Regions from separate parts of the Pseudoalteromonas sp. NSLLW24 genome, predicted to be linked through region 2. Evidence: riboswitches for the same ligand, from Rfam matches in the RefSeq annotation. Region 2 holds a riboswitch; the other holds the start of a gene.
What was found. Region 2 has a riboswitch for lysine ahead of lysC (lysine-sensitive aspartokinase 3). Riboswitches for the same ligand answer to the same signal wherever they lie in the genome.

Region 1: another riboswitch for lysine. It lies ahead of dapA (4-hydroxy-tetrahydrodipicolinate synthase); the one in region 2 lies ahead of lysC (lysine-sensitive aspartokinase 3).

Annotation. Positions count from the first base shown of each region.
Region 1 is NZ_JADYWQ010000010.1:50,127-59,885, reverse strand. Features, by position in the region: gene acnB (bifunctional aconitate hydratase 2/2-methylisocitrate dehydratase) at 1-1,158, opposite strand, end outside; gene I6E72_RS12065 (OmpA family protein) at 1,451-2,512, opposite strand; gene I6E72_RS12060 (protein adenylyltransferase SelO) at 2,903-4,312, opposite strand; gene I6E72_RS12055 (DNA-3-methyladenine glycosylase I) at 4,324-5,019, opposite strand; lysine riboswitch at 5,212-5,411, shown strand; gene dapA (4-hydroxy-tetrahydrodipicolinate synthase) at 5,602-6,486, shown strand; gene I6E72_RS12045 (2,3,4,5-tetrahydropyridine-2,6-dicarboxylate N-succinyltransferase) at 6,502-7,242, shown strand; gene I6E72_RS12040 (PLP-dependent decarboxylase) at 7,242-8,447, shown strand; gene I6E72_RS12035 (succinylglutamate desuccinylase/aspartoacylase family protein) at 8,453-9,574, shown strand.
Region 2 is NZ_JADYWQ010000004.1:249,063-258,821, forward strand. Features, by position in the region: gene I6E72_RS05930 (sodium-dependent transporter) at 1-248, opposite strand, end outside; gene I6E72_RS05935 (4'-phosphopantetheinyl transferase family protein) at 390-1,148, shown strand; gene lysC (lysine-sensitive aspartokinase 3) at 1,195-2,586, opposite strand; lysine riboswitch at 2,662-2,834, opposite strand; gene nhaD (sodium:proton antiporter NhaD) at 2,936-4,183, opposite strand; gene I6E72_RS05950 (hypothetical protein) at 4,406-5,677, shown strand; gene I6E72_RS05955 (condensin complex protein MksE) at 5,681-6,229, shown strand; gene I6E72_RS05960 (ATPase) at 6,226-9,000, shown strand; gene I6E72_RS05965 (DUF4136 domain-containing protein) at 9,141-9,692, shown strand.

The sequences.
Region 1 (9,759 bases), on a different contig from region 2:
TTGCGCTAGTGTGAAGCCTTTATCAGAAACTTCTGTTGCTGTTGGTACTTTAAATGTATCAGTTGCACCTAAGCCAAGAGATATACGCGCTTTATCAGTTAAACCACGACCGATAATTAGTGGAATACGACCACCAGCACGAACTTCATCTAAAATCACATCAGATTTAAGCTCAAAAGTAGAAATCACTTTATCAGTACCATGTTGCTTAACAACACCTTCGTACGGATAAATGTCGATTTGCTCGCCCATGTTGAGTTCATCAACATTTAATTCGATTGGTAATGCGCCTGAATCTTCCATTGTATTGAAGAAGATTGGAGCAATTTTATTACCTAGACATACACCGCCAACACGCTTGTTTGGTACGAATGGGATATCATCGCCCATAAACCAAAGTACAGAGTTAGTTGCAGACTTACGAGAAGAACCCGTACCAACAACATCACCTACGTAAGCAAGTGGTAAACCTTTAGTTTTTAATTCTTCAATCTGAGTAATTGGACCTACTTCGCCCGCTTTATCAGGTGTAATACCATCGCGTTCAATTTTTAGCATTGCTAAAGCATGAAGTGGGATATCTGGACGAGACCATGCATCTGGTGCAGGAGACAAGTCATCAGTATTTGTTTCGCCAGTTACTTTAAATACAGTAACTGAGATCTTTTCAGCAACAGCTGGCTTATTAGTAAACCATTCTGCATTTGCCCAAGACTCAATAATTTGCTTAGCGAATGTATTACCTGCTTTTGCTTTTTCTTCTACATCGTAGAACGCATCAAACATAAGTAATGTATTTGAAAGGCCTTTAACTACGATTGGTGCAAGTGTTTCGTCATCAAGTAGGTCAATCATTGGTGCGATATTGTAACCGCCCAACATTGTACCTAATAATTCTGCCGCTTTTTCTTTAGAAACAAGTGGAGAATTAGTTTCACCTTTAGCTACAGCTGCTAAGAAGCCCGCTTTAATATAAGCAGCATCATCAACACCTGCTGGTATACGCTGAATGAACAAATCTAAAATGAATTCTTCTTCACCTGCAGGTGGAGTTTTGATTAATTCAATAAGATCAGCAGTTTGCTGAGCATCTAATGGCGCTGGTACGATACCTAACGCGGCACGTTCTTCTACGTGTTTACGATATTCTTGTAGCACAATATTGCCCTCTTGGTGACGTGAAAGTATCCGGTAGCGCTTCAAGCGCAAATAAGTTACCCAATACTTATAGTATTCTAACGCGTAATTATAAAGCTTTTATGGATAGATGAAAATCCATCCAGTTACGCAACTGATTATACCGATTATAAATACTATGAATAGTGGTTGTAGTAAAAACTATTTTCATGAATACTTGTTAAGTAAGAATCATTACCATTAAACAATACTAATTTATTACAGGCATAAAAAAACCCAGCACTTGGCTGGGTTTTTATTACAAACTATTTAATTAACGTAAAACTTTAACGTTTTTGATAGTTTTGATATGCGCTTCTACACGACGGTTTTCTGCGTTTGCAGCTTTAGTGTTTGCATCATTTTTAAGACGCTCTTCACCTAAACCAACTGTAGTAATACGGTCTTTAGCAATGCCATCAGTAACTAATTGCTTAGCTACTGCATCAGCACGTTTTTTAGATAACCATTTGTTGTAAGTTGCTTTACCTACAGAAGAAGTGTGACCTTCTAAAAGTACTGTTGTATCTGGGTAATCTTTTAAGAATGCAGATACTTTTTCAATATCGTTTAAGTACTGAGTAGATACTGCTGAAGCATTGTTAGGGAAAGTCACTAATAAGCTTACAGTCACTTCTTTATCTTCATATAAAGTACAACCAGTGCCATCAACTGCATCAGTCATAGGTGTGTTAGCACACTTATCATCTGCATCAGGAATGTTGTCGTTGTCGCTATCTGTAGGAGCTACAGCTACTTCAATTACCTTAGGCTCTGGAGCTGGTTTAACTGGCTCTACAGGAGCTGAATTTTGGCCAAATAAGTAGTTAATACCAATTTTAGCGCCTACATCTGTGTAACCACGGTCAAGACCTTGGTATACAGCTGTTTCAGCATTTACAAATAAGCCATCTGTAATGAAATGTTGGTAACCAACACCTGCATTTAAGAATGTATTGTCATCTACTACGTCTATTTCTTTAATACCGAAAAGACCGTAGAAAGGACCGCCATTTAAATGGTAAAGAGCATCAATACCGTAACGCTCGCCATCAATACCGTTGCGGTTGCCAGCAACTTTATCAAAAGCATTAAAATCCATATCTGCATATTCAAGACGTGCGCTCCAGTAATCACTGAAACGGTAACCGGCTTCAACACCCCAGCCAGTTGATTCATTTACATCAAGACCAGCTTGAGCACGCATGTTTTTCCAAGATGCGTCATAATAGTCGCCAAATGCGCCAATGTAGAAACCTTCTTCTTTATCAGCAGCGAATGTAGATGCGCTAGTTGCAGCCAACGCGATTGCAATTGTAAGTGATTTTAATTTCATTGTTTTCTTCCCATTTGAACAATTTTAAATTGTAGCTAATCGATACTAGCTCAATCAGTTTTATATAGACTAACTGAGCCTTTGTTAATCAATACTTAACGAAAAATAAAGTTTATAACTTTTTTCTATGCCTCGTCACAACACACATCCACTTACTATAGGCGAAATTAAAACTTTATTGAAAAATAAATATAGTAGTTTGTTGTAAATTAGTACTTAGCAAGGAATGTAAGAGCAATTAAATTAAATGCACTTATAAATGCAAAGAAATATTGCTTGGCTTTAATTCGGCGCATAATACCACCAGAATTAACATTACCCTAGGTATATGCACATATTTGATTAAAAAATGACTCTTTTTAATCATGTAGTTATACTCAAAGTTAAGTATTAAGTACCACAAAAAGTTTGGTAATCATTATCATTTATCGGTGCAGCCTGAAATTCTGATAATTTTTCACTGTCAGAATACGGGTTACTGGCTATTTTTATAAAGCGCTGTAGTAACTCACTAGACCCTGTAGCGTTATATTGTGCAATTATTTCTTCGATCACATGATTACGCGGTATTACACGAGGATTTGCAGCTCTCATTATTTCATAACTATTATCGTCGGTTAAGCTTACCCACTTAGCTCTCCATTCAATTAGCGACTCAGGTATTACTGTTTCTTCTTTTAAAGATTCAGTAAGCGCATCGAAGGTATTGGTGTAATCGAGCTGATTATCTTTTAATAGTGCTAACAACTCTGCGATTAACTCGCCACTACTATTGCAAGATTCATTTAAACCCAGCTTTTGTCCCCACATAGCCGTAAACTCAGTATTAAATTGCTCAGCAAAGCTATTAATGTATGGCGTCATTAACGAAACAGCTTGTTCGTCATCATCGCTGATAAGCGGTATTAAACTCTCAGCTAAACGAGCACAGTTCCAGTTAGCTATATTAGGTTGATTACCAAATGCATACCGACCTTGTTTGTCGATAGAGCTAAATACAGTATCAAAGTCAAAGCTATTCATCATGGCACACGGGCCGTAATCAATGGTTTCTCCGCTTACTAGCGTATTATCGGTATTCATTACTCCGTGAATAAAGCCAACACGCATCCAGCTCACAACTAGCTTAACTTGGTTTTTAATCACAGCGCCTAAAAATGCTAAATAGCGCTGCGATCCTGTATCTGTTATTTCTGGGTAGTGTCGCTCTATAGCTAAATCGGCTAAATTTTTAAGTCCTTCAACATCGCCTTGCGTCGCTAAATATTGAAACGAGCCAACACGAATATGGCTCGTTGCTAAACGAGTCACTATGGCGCCTGCTTGTGGCGGATTACGATAAACCGTTTCACCACTACCAACAACCGCTAAGCAGCGTGTGGTTTTAATGCCTAGTGCATGCATTGCCTCGCTCATTACGTATTCACGAATAGCAGGACCAAGAGCACAACGCCCATCTCCCCCTCTTGAGTAAGGAGTAGCACCAGAGCCTTTTAATTGAATATCCCACAACTGGTTTTTATCATCATTAATAGCGCCCAGTAAATGCGCTCGCCCATCGCCTAAACGTGGTGAAAAATGTCCAAATTGGTGCCCAGAGTAACCAAGTGCTACCGCAGGAATCGCTTGTTTCTCGTTACCGCTAAAAGTGCTAGCACGCAAATCAGCTGCAACGTTAATATTAAACTCTTTTGCTAAGCTCTCGTTCCACAGCAATAACTGAGGAGAGGCAACACTTGCAGGGAAATCTTCTATCGCAAAGTTTTCCGTAATGTCTGTGTATCTTGGCACTAATTTCATGGTAATTCCTATTATTGCTGACTTATACCAACACGGTTGTCACCAACGCCATAAGCAACAATTAAACTTAACTCTTGCATACTTAAGCCGCTTTGCTTTTGCATTTCATTAAAAAAGGCTTGGGTTGCATTTAGTGACTTTTTAGTTTGTAAGCCGCCATCTATAATTTTATGGGCGCGTAAGTAACTCTCTACATCGCGTGATAGTAAAAAGGTATCTTTACCAAGTGCTCGTAGCGCATAAGGTCCTGTATTTCCGCCTAAACGCGCACCATGTTTTTTTAAATACGCCCATAAACCAATAATATCGTCTGCTGGCCAATTAGCGATAAACTGACTAAAACTGCCATGTTCCCCTGCTATTTCGTGGATCATGTAAGCATTTTCGGTAATTGTTTTTACTTTTTTATAGTTACGAACAATTCGCTCATCCGTTGCTTTTTGTTCCAGCATATCAGGTGGCATCATTAATAACTTATCAACGCTAAAATCCCAAAAAACCTCTCTAAAGCCTGGCCACTTATTATTAATGACTGACCAATAAAAGCCGCTTTGAAATACTTTTCGAGTAAATTCCTCAAGCCAATCGTCGTCACTTAACGTGCTTAGTTGTTTTTTAGATAGCGGTTTTGCAAGTAATAACTTAAGCATTTTTTCGGAGCCTTTTCGCTCTACCGCTCGCTTATAAATATCGCTAAATTTTTCCATACTAATTAAATACCTCACTACTTATATTGCTAGTGTACGAGAAAAGCACCCAATACGTAACCACTCCCATTATGGATGAATGAATATGCATTTAGTCGCTTGACACCTAGACGGCTAAAATGCTTTAATCGCCGTAATTACCCTATTTAAATTGCACAGGTTTGTAAGTTTTTACTCTACAAACAGGTGTAAAGGGCTAGAAGAGGTGCGTTATTCAGGTAGCGTATGTTAGGAGCGCAAACTCCAGTGAGCATACGTGAGGGGAATTAACGCCGAGAAGTAACCACTTTTGCGAGGTGTTTATTTCGGGCGACTAGGTTGAACCCTAGCGACTGTCACCAATAGCTGCTTATAAAAGCAGCTTATTAGTTTGGTGGAGAGCTTCTGGTCTTAAATATTAAGGCCGTGCGCCCTATTATTTTAAGCCCATTCGCTCTTCGAATTATTAGTTCGAACGACGTTAATGCGGCTCCTTCCATAAAGCTTTTTAACTCTTCGAATAATACCAATTGCATTAAATTAGTTATCGCTAAAATGATCACGTTTTTAATAAAGTTGGTACAAATTATAAGTTCGTGAGAGATGATCAACAACTTCAATTTAAACGACTACTCATTGTGGACCGCGCTCGTAACGCCATTTGATCAACACGGCGATGTTGACTACAACACGTTAACTAAACTGGTTAGCGATCAAGAAGCAGCGCATAACGGTATTTTACTACTTGGCAGCACGGGCGAAGGTTTAGCACTAACGCTAAAAGAGCAACAAGCCATTGTTGAACACGTATGCCAGCTAAAACCAGCAGTACCACTCATGGTTGCTGTGGGCGGCAGTAACTTAAAGCAACAAATTGAGTGGGTTAACTACTGTAATACACTCCCAATTCATAGCTTTTTACTTGGCTCACCGCTTTATGCAAAGCCTGGCGCTATAGGTCAAACTCATTGGTTTGAAAGCCTACTTAATGCAAGTGTTCACCCGTGTATGCTTTATAACGTACCGGGTCGAAGTGCTGTTAGCATTCCAACGGCAACAATTCAAAACTTACAAAATAATAAAAATTTATGGGCGTTAAAAGAAGCGAGCGGCAGCATTGCTCAGTTTGAAGCTTATCGCCAAGCTGCGCCTAATTTAGCTATTTTTAGTGGCGACGATGCGCTGATGCCTTATTTTGCCCAAGCCGGTGCAAAAGGTTTAGTGTCGGTAGCTGCAAATGCATGGCCCGCACAAACTCACGAGTTTGTTAAACGCAGCTTAAGTGGTCAACACCCTAATTTATTTGCCCAGTGGTCAAGCGCTATTAATAGCCTATTTGCTGTTGCAAACCCTATTCCCGTAAAGGTATTGATGCATTTGCAAGGTCGCTTAAGCAGCCCGCAACTTCGTCCACCTTTAACACACCTTGAGTTAACTCAAACCGATTGCATCACAACTGCAAACAACACCATTTTATCTTGGCATTAAATACAGGTTTTTATAATGAGCTGGTTAGAACTATTAAATAATTTAGAATCGGGCGCAGTACGCGCAGCATCACAAAACGAAAGCGGCCAATGGCAAGCTAACGTAGAAGTAAAACAAGGCATTTTGGATGCCTTCAAAAATGGCACTAATACTGAGTTTGCAGGTGGTTTTGTTGATAAACATAACTTAGCTCCGCAAGAATTTAGTACTGACGATGGCGTACGTATGGTGCCGGGTGGCTCTAGTGTTCGCCGTGGTGCTTATGTTGCTAAAGGCACGATTATTATGCCACCAGCGTATGTAAACATTGGTGCATACATCGACGAAGGCACAATGGTAGATAGCCACGCATTAGTTGGCTCGTGTGCACAAGTAGGTAAAAACGTACATTTAAGTGCTGCAGTGCAGCTTGGTGGTGTACTTGAGCCAATTGGTGCAAGCCCAGTAGTTGTAGAAGACGACGCCTTTATTGGCGCTGGCTGTATTATTGTTGAAGGTGTAGTCATTAAAAAAGGTGCAGTACTTGCCCCAGGCGTGCGTTTATCAGCAACTATTCCGGTATACGACTGCGTAAACGAGCGCCAACTAGATAAAGGCGAGCCAATCCCTGAGTACGCTATTGTAATACCAGGCTCTCGCCCTGCGTCAAACGAATGGGCGCGCGAGCAAGGCCTAAGCATGTCGTGTGCGTTAATAGTTAAATACCGCGACGAGAAAAGCGATGCATCGTTATTACTTGAAGAGGTTTTACGATAATGAGCTTTTTGAGCACGCCTATCAAAACCGCTGTAAATACTATTACACAACAACTTGATACACCTTTTTTTGTTTACGACCTAGATCAACTAAACACGCATCTTGCGCGTTTAGTTGCGCAAACCGATGTAAAACTGTGGTACGCGGTAAAAGCAAATCCACTGTCTAAAATTATTCAAAGCTTAGACAGTGCTGGCTTTAATTTTGACGTAGCAAGTAAAGGTGAGCTTGAGCAAGTGCTAGCACAAGGTATTAGCTCACAGCGCGTGCTCAACACAGGGCCTGCAAAAAGCCCTAAACAAATTAAACACTTTATTGAGCGCGGAGTACGTATATTCGTAGCCGAAAGCCTCAATCAAGTACGTTGGTTAAACCAACAAGCGCAACTACAAAATACGCAGTTACAAGTATTACTGCGAGTGCAATTACGCTGGCCTGAAGGTGAAAAAAACCCACTGGGCGGCGACAGCCTTACGCCGTTTGGTTTGGGTTGTGATGAGTGGCAAGCACTCAATGTAACCGACTACCCTACACTTAAGTTTGACGGCTTACATATTTTTCAGTGGGGCAACATGCTTAGCACGCAAAAGCTAAGCGAATTGTGGTCACAAATGATTGCACCACTTAGCCAACTTGCCAGCGATTTAAACATCAATCTTAAAGTTTTAGATTTAGGTGGCGGTTTAGGTATTCCTTATACACAAAATGAAGCAACGCTTGATTGGGATGACTTAATAGCTGCGCTCGCTAAAATTAAAAATGATGCGGGTGTAGAAGAGTTATGGATGGAACTTGGTCGTTATGCCGTGGGAGAATGTGGTCATTACGCAAACCCAGTAATAGAGCGCAAACAAAACTATAATCAACAGCAAGTAATTTTAAGCGGCGGTATAAATCACTTATTACGCCCTGCTGTTACCAGCCAAGATTTTCCTGCTGCGTTACTGCGTGAATCCAGTGCTAAAATTCAAGCGGTCACTTTATACGGCCCGCTTTGTACCGCGCTTGATTGCTTGGGTGAACATAACTTACCAAGCGATTTAAATGAGCACGATTGGCTGGTGTTCAGCCAATGTGGTGCTTACGGTTTTACCGAAAGTATGCCGTATTTTTTATGCCATGAGCTAGCCGCAGAGTACACTCTTCAAAACGGTACACTTACCTGTGTTCGCCAAGCCGAAAATGCTAGCCATTATTTAAGGTAATAAATATGAGCAATAAAACACACATCAGCCAAGAGAACATTGTAGTAGGGGAAGTTGCAAACGGCTTACCACTTACAATTCCTGTGTATCGTTTAAAAGGCGATGGCACAGGGCCTAGTGTTTATGTTCAGGCCAATATGCATGGCGCTGAAGTGCAAGGTAACGCAGTTATTTTTCAGCTACTTGAGCAATTAAAACACCTTAATCTTAATGGCGATATTACATTAGTGCCTTATGCTAACCCAATTGGTTGTAATCAAAAATCTGGCGAGTTTACCCTTGGCAGGTTCGATCCGATTACGGGCACTAATTGGAATCGCATGTATCACTACAATAAAAATTTAGTGGCACAGTTTGCACAAAATCATACCCAGTATGACGACGCTACATTAAAAAGTAACTTCAAACAGGCGCTTATTGAAGAAGTAGACAACAAACTTAACGGCCCTGCTTATTTACTTAATACGGGTAAACGCATTGCACTTAACCTACAAAAGCTCGCTCATCAGGCTGATATAGTACTCGATTTACACACAGGTCCTATTTCAAGCAAGCATTTGTACTGCCCAACCTATGCAACCGACAGCGCACGTTACTTTAATATTGAGCATATATTGCTTATTCCTAGTGATTTTGACGGTGCTATGGATGAAGCTAACTTTTGCCCATGGTGGCATTTGAGTGATGCACTTAGTGGGCAAGGTCGCGAATTATCAATACCTGTAGAAGCATTTACTGTAGAGCTAGGCAGCCAAGAAAAAATAGACTTAAAAGAAGCACTAAACGATGCTAACAGCATTTTAAGTTACTTAAATCACAAAGGCGTATTACAAAACGCACCGCATACGCCAGCCAATATGACTCGCTATGCATGTAATTTAGATGACTACTTTGCTTATTACGCCCCCATTGGCGGCATGGTTGAATACATAGCCCCACTTGGTGGGCACATTAAAGCCGGTGAGCCTATTGCTAATATTTTACGCATGGAGCGCTACTTAAGCGAGCAACCACTGCAAACACTTACTCTTGATTGCGATGCAATTGCTATTTTGCACTTTGCCTCAGCGAGTGTTAATCAAGGTACCGAGCTTTATAAGTTTTTTACTAACATATTTGAGCTTTAGCTCACCCTTCTCATTGCGTGAGAGCACATAGTTAATGTGCATTAAAAAAGCGGCCTAGGCCGCTTTTTTTCTGATCTATATTTACTTTGTATACGTAATGTCCTTGTTATAAATACAAATTCAGTAAAAGTTCACCGTTACATATGTAAAAAGACGTTATAATTAAATTAACGCATACAACACAA
Region 2 (9,759 bases):
TTTTGCCATGCATCGCCCAATGCTTTTACCGGATTAGCTTGTGCTTTGTGACCTAAATAAAGTTCGGTATACAGCGCAGGAAGCGCAAGTAAAAATATAACAATAAAGTAAACCAGTAAAAATGCACCGCCACCATGGTTGGCCGCTTGCGTAGGAAAACCCCAAATATTACCTAAACCCACTGCTGCGCCAGCAGCGGCTAAAACAAAACCAAGTCGGCTTTGAAACCCATCACGCACTTGTGCCATACATCTACAAATCTGTTATTATTTTAATTATTGTGAATTAAACCATATTTCATGCCAGCTGAGTAATAAAATTGTACCCAGCCTTTATTAGTGGCGTTAACCGCTCACAATATCAGCGACTTCTTTTGCTTTAGGGCTTTTATGACTGAACACTATTTTAAAAACGCCTTGAGTATTACTTCAACTCAATTGGCAAATTTGTCTTTAGCGAGTAACAGCATTTTATTATTTAATGCTAAAACACTTGAGCTTAGTGACTTTAATTTGCCCGATTGCTTAAGCCCGTTTGAGTTAAACATTATAAACCGCCGTAAAAGCCCACAAGCTAAGCAAGAGTATTTAGCTACGCGGTTATTGTTAAAACACCTTATTAAAGTAACGCAGCCGCAACATACGCATGTACCCCTTAATAAAATGAGTACCGAATTTGACGAAGCAAGCTCAAAGCTGCAAATACATGTGAGTGGTGATGTTATAAATAACTGTATTTCACACTCGCATGGTTTAGTTGGGGTCGCGCTAAATTTTGATAGAAGTGAGTTTGGTTTTGATATTGAAAAAGTAAGCCTAAAGCGCCCGTTTGAAAAGCTTGCTAAGCATTTTTATCATAATGATGAAATTACACTTATCACCAAGCCCACTAATACCCAAGCCCAAGCAGATACATTTTTTAGAATTTGGACATTAAAAGAGTCACTTGCTAAAGCCACCAGCCGCCCTATTGCAAAATTACTTAGCCCTAATGTGTTTGACGAATTAAATAGTGCAAAGCTGAGTGCTTGCAGTAATCGCGTTACTGTAGTTGATAGCAGTGACAGTAATGTTTGTTTTGATGTGAGTGTGGTGCATAAAAAAAGCACCGACTGGCGATGCTTTTTATTAAATGACTTTATTAATTAATTTTGTTAAGTGATTTTACTAGGTAATTCTCCTGAATAACCGTTATTTACGCAGCAAAATCATTTTCTAATAAACGGCTATGAATAGACTGTACTACGTTATCTGACTCAGTTTGCTCTACTAAAAAGCACAGGTTGTGCTTACTAGCACCGTGACAAATTAATCGAATGTTAAAGTCTTTTAGTACACTCATTAAGTTCATTTCGTGTTGGCGTAATTGAATCTCAGAGCCAATAAGTGCCACCAATGTTAGGTTGTTTTCTACCGAAACATGGCAAAACTCTGCAAGCTTATCTAGGCATTCTTGATCAAGCTCTGGGCGCGAGGCGTTTTGCGCGTTATCAAGCGTTATAGCCACACTGATTTCTGATGTAGTTACCAAATCTACCGATATATTGTATTCACTTAATAGTGTAAATACGCGTGCTAAAAAGCCGCTTGCTAGTAGCATTTCTGGGCTTTTAAGCGTAAGCAATATTTGGTTTTTACGTTGCGTTACTGCGCGTATACCTGGTTGCTGCGATTTTTCGCGCTCAATCCACGTACCGCCACGCTCAGGCTCTCGGCTAGAACCTACAAACACGTTAATGTGGCTACGGCTTGCTGGTAAAATAGTTGCTGGGTGTAATACTTTTGCGCCAAAGGTTGCCATTTCAGCGGCTTCGTCAAAACTTAAGCGTGCAATAGGCGTCGCTTTTGCGCACAAACGCGGGTCGGTGCTAAAAATGCCCACTACGTCGGTCCAAATATGCACACTTTTAGCGTTAATTGCTTCAGCTAATAATGCAGCGCTGTAGTCTGAACCACCACGTCCTAGCGTTGTGGTGTGACCGTATTCGTCACTACCAATAAATCCCTGAGTTACAATTACTTGAGCGTCTAATAACGGAATTAAATGCTCTTTAGCAGCTTGCGCTGTGGCTGCAACATTGGGCGTTGCTTTGCCAAATTGGCTGTCGGTTTTAAGCACCTTGCGCACATCAAAGCGATCGGCATTTAAACCTTGTAAACGAAGTACCTGTGCAAACAAATACGACGACAAACGCTCACCAAAGCTAAGTAGCTCGTCGTGTTGCTGATCGGTTGTTAGTGACTCTTGAGCCAATGTTTGAAATGCTTTTAGGGTTTCGTTAAAGCCAACCGCTAAATCGGCATCTAGCGATAATTCATCTAAAATAGTTTGTTGAATAGCAAGCACGCCGTTTATGTGTTCTTGGCGCTCACTTGAAGTAATGCTTGATTTACACAGTGCAACTAAGTGATTAGTTACGCCGGCACTGGCGCTCACGGCAACAATACGTACGCTTTTATCTGCAACAATAATTTCGCTACAGCGACTCATCGCTTCAAAATTTGCAACACTGGTTCCGCCAAATTTGGCAACGATGTAATCTGATTTTGCGCTTAACTCTGTTTGAAGCACTGTTTGGGTAGTCATTTAGTCTCCTTTCGCGGTATCCAAACCGCAATAAAACAAGAAGAACTTGGCAAAGGAATGCTTGAAGATAAGTCCACTGCCAGAAGCTCTCCACCTATATTGGTGACAGTTTTGAGGATTCAGCCCCATAAACCGAAAAACAATGACGACGTACCATTATTTTCCTCGGCGAGTACTTCCCTCCTTAATGATCATCGGCTTTCGTCGCCTAACATTAAGTACCTAAGTATCGCACCTCTTCTGAATGCTTTATTAACCAGTGGCTAATAAAACAAAACCCCACTAAGTAGCGGGGCTTTGAAAGTTATCGTTTAGACGTCTAGCTGTCAAGCATTTAATAATTTATGAGTTAAATAAAACTGCCCATGTAATACGAGCCCGCATATCCAACCGTGTAACAAATTAATAAATGCAGCGATAAACGCAAGTAGCTCATAAAGGTAAGTGCTTTAACTTTGCTCATGGCAATAATGCCCGCAGCCGAACCAATAATAAGCATTGAACCGCCCACGCCCGTTGCATACGTAAACGACAACCAGTGTTGTTGGCTCATTACTATATCGGCTTTTAATAAGGCAGCGGTAAGCGGTACGTTATCGACCCCTGCTGATAATATGCCCATTAAGTAGTTTGCGTATTCTGGTGCCATTACCGTGTATAGGTCGGTAAATTTACTCAACATACCAATTTCTTTAAGTGCGCCAACAAGTAAAAGTACACCTACAAAAAACAATAATGTGTCGTATTCTATATCGCGAACAAAATCGATTATGTCTTTGTTTATGTCTTTTTTGCGCATTAAAAATTGCGCCACTAAAAACATCACTGATAAGCCAAACAAGAAGGTGAGTAAAGGCGGTACGCTGTAAACTACACTCAGCATAAGTGTGCTCACTACGGTAGATAAAAATATAACAGCAATGGTTATGTCGGTTTTTTCAATGCGGGTTTTACCTGCACTAGCAAACTCAACACGCCCTTTCATACCGATAGACAGTAACGCGGCAAGCAGCATAACGCTTGCAAGTGCTGGCGCTATAAGTAGTAATAAATGAGCAATGGTTACTTTGCCATCTAAAAATATCATTAGCGTGGTTACGTCACCTGTTATTAGCGATACCCCACCTGAGTTAACCCCAAACACAATAAGCGTGGCATATTTAATAAGCTTTTTAGGTTCAAGTTTTAACGACATAACAACCGCAAGCGATATAAGCGTGGCTGTTACGTTGTCTGAAATCGACGAAAACAAAAATGCAAAACCACCCACCAAAAACATGAGCTTTTTTTCGCTAATACTTTTTGGCATAACGCGATGGACAATATTTTCTATAAACCCCTTTGAGTTTAAATACGCTACAAAGGTCATTGCAGCCATTAAAAATAACCATAACGAGGCAATTTCTAAAATATTTTCATTTAGGAGGTGTTGAATTGTATCGGGGCTTTGCCCGTGTAGAGGGTATATAAAAAGAAGAATCCAGCAAAGCGTACCAAAAAACAGCGTGGTTTTAGCTTTATTGACATGGATTATATCTTCTATAACGATCAGTAAAAATGCAATCGCTATCAGGGTTAGAATAATCGAGGAAACCATGGTAGTTAAACAACCTTTGATATAGTTTTAAAGAACACACAAATAACATTCCATTTCATGTGCCTATTTTCGGCGCGAATTTTAGCACTGCCTCTATGCAAAAACTATTATTAAATGGTCTTAAAAACGAATACTATATACAGACAAGGTTAATTAAAAATACGTAATAATGAGTCTTCTAAAAGAACTCAATAATAAAATACTAGGATGTTGTAACCCCTTATGATCCCAGCTAAAAAGCTGCTAAACACCATAACCGAACATTGGGGTGTATTAGCGCTATTATTTAAACGTTTTAAAATGGCTGACTTTAGCCTAAAAGACGTACAAAACGCTATTAAGCAAAAGCAGCCTACGTGGTCAAACGAACGCATTTATAAAGAAACAAATCGTTTGTTAAACCAAGATATTTTAATTCCACTGGCTAAATCCTCACAGCTTGAAATAAATCGTGCCATTGCCGACTTTGCTACTTTTTTATTGCAAGAAGAGCATTTAGGCTTAGCGCAAGAAATTAGCGTATTAGTAGACGACCTAGCTCGTTTAGGAAATCGCCTAGATAAAGCTGGCGAAATAGAAGACTTTGACGATTTACGCCGCTACAGCCGTATTATGGATGATCGGGTGCGTAAAATAATGAAGCTCTATACGCACAACGAAAACGCTATTTTAAATATTGTTGAGCAAGCTAAATCAAATAATGCGGTGCAATCGCTGCAAAAGCGTTACAAAGCAGTAATAGAAGCATTTGACGAATACATAGAGCCAATGCTTGAAATGGTTGATATTCGCGGTGAATTTCATGCGTGTTTTACCCTCATTGAAGAGCAAATAAGTAAGCAAATACTGCACATTGAGCGCTCAGGTAAAGCGTACAACGACAAACGTATGCTTGAGCAATTACGTACCCGTATACTCGAAATGCATTTAGTGGGTCGAGAAAGCTTACGTAAAAGTGCCGATATGCTTATGCCGCTGCGCGAAGAGTTACGCCGTAATAACTTAATTACTCGCCAAGCAGCCAAAGTACTTGGGCTTGTGCGCAAAAATGGCGTAGACAACATGCTAAGTGCGGTGCAGCCACATTTTGTGAGCGACGCACAGCGATATTCGCTTGGTCAGCAACGCCATATTGTGGCTTACATGGCAAGCTTGGTTGAGTTTGAACACGAAGAATACCAATTGCCAGATCAACAAGACGTGCCTGCATTTGTTACGCCTAACATTCCTGACTACAACGATGTTAAAACCAGCTTTGCTAAGCGCTTTAATAAAAAACGCAAAAAGCCGCAACCCTTGCTGCAATTTTTAGACGAAAGCTACCCAGATCTCGATGCCGACGAAATGCTATTTTTGTATCAAAAATTAGTTAGCGACAGCGATATTAAAATAATTCAAAGCGATGAAAAAGCCCGCGTAAAAATTGCCGGTCAGCACTTTTCTTTATATCCATTTAATTCAGAGCCTCAGCCAGATTCAAAGGCAGGTAAATAAACCATGACACACATAAACTTAGACGAGCTAACCCATCTACAAGCCATAAATAAAAAATTAGTAGCGGGTTATCACATTTGCGAGCAAGACAACGTAATGTGGCAAGAGCTTGACCAACACATAGAAGACTACACCGCCCTATTTACCGCCCTAGGTAACGATTTAAAACGCGACAGCCGTGGCTTTTATTATTTTGGTAGCGACGAGAGCACGCCAAATATGGGCAAAATATCTCGCGCTATCGCACTCACCATTTACATTTTAATTGAGCACTACGCCAATACGGGTAAAGACCCAATGCGCGCATTGTTTGACGACGTAAACGATTTAGAGCTTATGCAAACGCTGGTGCAAATTAACAAACATCTGTTTGATCAGCTTGAGATATTTTCGGGATCGGACCTGCGCAAAGACGTATACCTGCGCATGGTGCGCTTAGGGTTAGCCCGTGAAGTAGAAGGCGGCTTTATGCTACAAGCGCCAATTCACCGCTACATAGATGCATTAATGGAAGTAAACGAAGAAACCTACTTTACAGAGGACGAGGAATGAAAAATCTATACGGACTAAGTAAACTCGCCCTACTTAACACTGCAGGCTATGCAAAGTGTGTGATCCCGCTTGATAAAAGCAGCTCTATTTGCGCGCCCAATAACACAGGTAAAAGCTCGGTTATTAACGCACTGCAGTTTCCGCTTATTAACGATTTGCGCTTAACAGAATGGGACGGACACGATTTAGATGAAACCCGTAAGTTTTATTTTTCATCCGATCAGTCTTACATTTTACTCGAAGCTAACTTGCCTCATGGCTCGGTAGTGATTGGTGTTGCAGGACTTGGTAAAATTGCCGGTTATGCGCATCAGTACTTTTGTTATCAAGGAAAGCTTGATTTAGAGCAGTACACGCAAGGTAAAACTATTATTAAATTTACCAAGCTGTTTAACCATTTAAAATCGCTTAATTACAACCCTATTGAGCTTAAAGCACAAGAGCTAAACGCGCTACTGACTGGCGGTGCAACGCCTTTTGACGGCGACATTAACTTAAAAATGATCCCGCTTAATAATGTGCAAGACTCCTCTATTTATAAAGAAATATTTAGACGTATTCTTAACTTACACAAATTAGGCGCAAGCGACGTAAAACGCTTTATGCTACGCGTGTTTGAACGCCATATGTCAAACTCTAAGGTCGACTTTTATGAAGTATGGCGTCGCTCGTTTGATAAAGTAAATCGCTCAAAACGCGAATTAAAAGCCCTTGAGTCAATGCAAGAGCCAATAGCCGCGCTTGAATCAATGCTTGAAAACCAAACCGTGCTTAAAGGTAAATTAGCCGCGTATGCGCCTAAAATTGACCAAGCACTGATTGATTTTGATACCTATCAAGAATCGCAACTTAATGAGTTGGGCATTGCGCTTGAAGATATAGAGCACGAAAAACACGAGTTTGAGCAAAAGCAAAGCCTATACGTACAGCAATCGCGCGACATAGAGCGCCGACAAACTCAAATTGAGCAGTGGTTTTTAGATTACGATGCGCTTAAAAGCGAGTTTGAACTAGTAAATAAAGCCACGCTTAAAACCAGCCTGACTCAGTTAAAACAAGATTACGAGTCGCTTTCGCACTCTATAACCAGCGCACAAGGGCAAAGCCTACATACGCTTGACTACCGCATTAGCGAAACACAAAAACAAATTAAGAGCTTAAAGCTGCAACTTAAAAACCTTGAGTTTAATTTGTTTACCCGCATGCGCGAAGACCTCTCGTTAAAAGAAGTAGAAGAAATATCGCGGATTTTAAACCCAGATATTCTCTCGTTTGCAACCACCACTAATGGCGATATAACCATTGATGACGAAGACGCGTTTGGGGAGTTTTTATCGCTATTAAGTGAAAACGTTAAAGGCGGTGTATTAACGCTACCAGGTGCGAGCATTAATCTCAAAAAGCTCTCGCCTGTGCAAATGCAAAGCGGCGAAAACAAGGAGCAATTAACCGCTCAGCTAAATGCACTTGAGCATTCACTTAAAGAGTTTAAGCAACAACGCGATGTTGCAGCAAACGTTGCCGACAAGCAAAAAGAAAAAGACGCGCTATACGATGAGCTTATGAGCGCAGAGAGCGCCCTAAAACGCTTAGAGCAGTTTGATATAATGCAACAGTCGGTTGAAGCGCAAGCCATGCTAAAAGAGCAGTTATTAGCTGAGCGCGAACAAGTTGACGACTACCTGCAAGATATTCAAAAAAATAGTGGCTCAATTGCCGATCGTCGCTCGTTAATTAAATCGAAACAAGAGCAAATTAATCGCCAAACTGAGCGCTTACGCCAAGTTAAAAGCGAGCGAATTGACCACACGCTTGATTTGTACAGCGGCAAAGTGACCCCGTACATGATTGATATTACGGTCGACTTTGATAACTTAAGCGATCTTGTTCATCACTTTAATAAAGACTGCCAAGAGCTGCGTAATTTTGACATAAACGTACGCAACACTTATTTGCATGTATATAACGCGGGTATTACTAAATTCGACAACGAAAATGACGAATACACTAAATACCAAAAGCTAATAAGCGCCTTTCATAATATTGATAACGAACGCGACGCTGTTGAACGCCAAGCACGCGTTGCGCTTACCGAAGTGGCCGCAACTATTAAAGGCTTGCGAGAAGATTTAGACCGCCTTCGCCGCGAAATGAATAGCTTTAATAAAGGCATAAGCCAGCACCGTATTTCAAACCTGCAAGCGTTTAAAATTAACGTCATACCGCGTAAAATGCTGGTTGATAGTATAGATACCATTATCAGCACGTCGCATCAGTTTGAGCAAGGTGACACACTTGATTTACTGAGCCAAGAACCGTACAGCGAAAGTGCGGTAAACGAAGCGAAAGATCACTTAATTAAACTCGCCTCAGATAAAGCGGGTTTAACGCTTACCGATTTATTTGATATTCGATTTGAAGTAGTTAACCGCGCAGGTGAAACAGAGCACTTTGAAAAAATAGATTCGGCGGGTTCAAACGGCACACGTATTACGATTAAGTTATTGTGTGGCATGTTGTTTATTCGTTACTTATTGAGTGACCAGGAACAAAACCTATACCGTATACCTATTTACATAGATGAAGCGGCCGACATTGACCCACAAAATCAAAAAGCAATCATAGAAACCGCACTAAGCTTTGGTTTTGTGCCTATATTTGCCTCCGTTAAGCCACAAATAAGTTGTGACTACATTGTGCCTATTCGCTCGGTAAAAGACGGTGCACAAAACTGGGTAGATGAAAAAGATTGGATTGAAGTTGAACATTAGCTGATGAATCGAGACTAATTAACATAGGTTAATTAGTCGTTCAGCCCTGACAATTAGACTAATATTTAGGACGTTTAAATAATACACATTTAAACTATGTGTGTTATTTTAAATTAATGCATTTTATTGGAGCAAACGTAATGAAAAATATACTTATTGTTGCAGCGCTAGCACTTCTTACAGCCTGTACACAAACCCCAGATTGGGATTACGATAAATCAGCTAACTTTAGTAATTTTAAAACATTTGCTTGGGTAGAAAACGCCAGCCTAACTAAAGACACAAATAACTATCAAATTAATGGCCTAATGGAAAAGCGTGTTCGCACTGCCGTTAATGCAGAATTGAGCCAAACACTAGGTATGAGTTTAGTTGATGCAGCGCAAGCTGATGTACTTGTTAACTATCATGCATCGGTAGATAAAGAGCTTGAAGTAGACAACTTCAATATAAACTACCGCCCGCATTGGGGTTATTGGGGTACTGGTTTTCAACGCGATACAACTGCGCGTGAATACGAAGTGGGTACACTGATTATTGATATTGTGGATCGTGAATCTAACCAGCTAGTATGGCGCGGCGCAAAAGAAGGTCGATTAAAGAAAAATCAATCGCCAGAACAACGTGAAGCATCAATTAATAAAACAGTGAGCGAAATTTTAAGTAACTTCCCGCCGCAAAAGCAGCAGTAAGTTAAAATTAGCTATAATTAAGTTTTAAAAGAGCTCACAGTACGTGAGCTTTTTTGTGGGTGTGTAT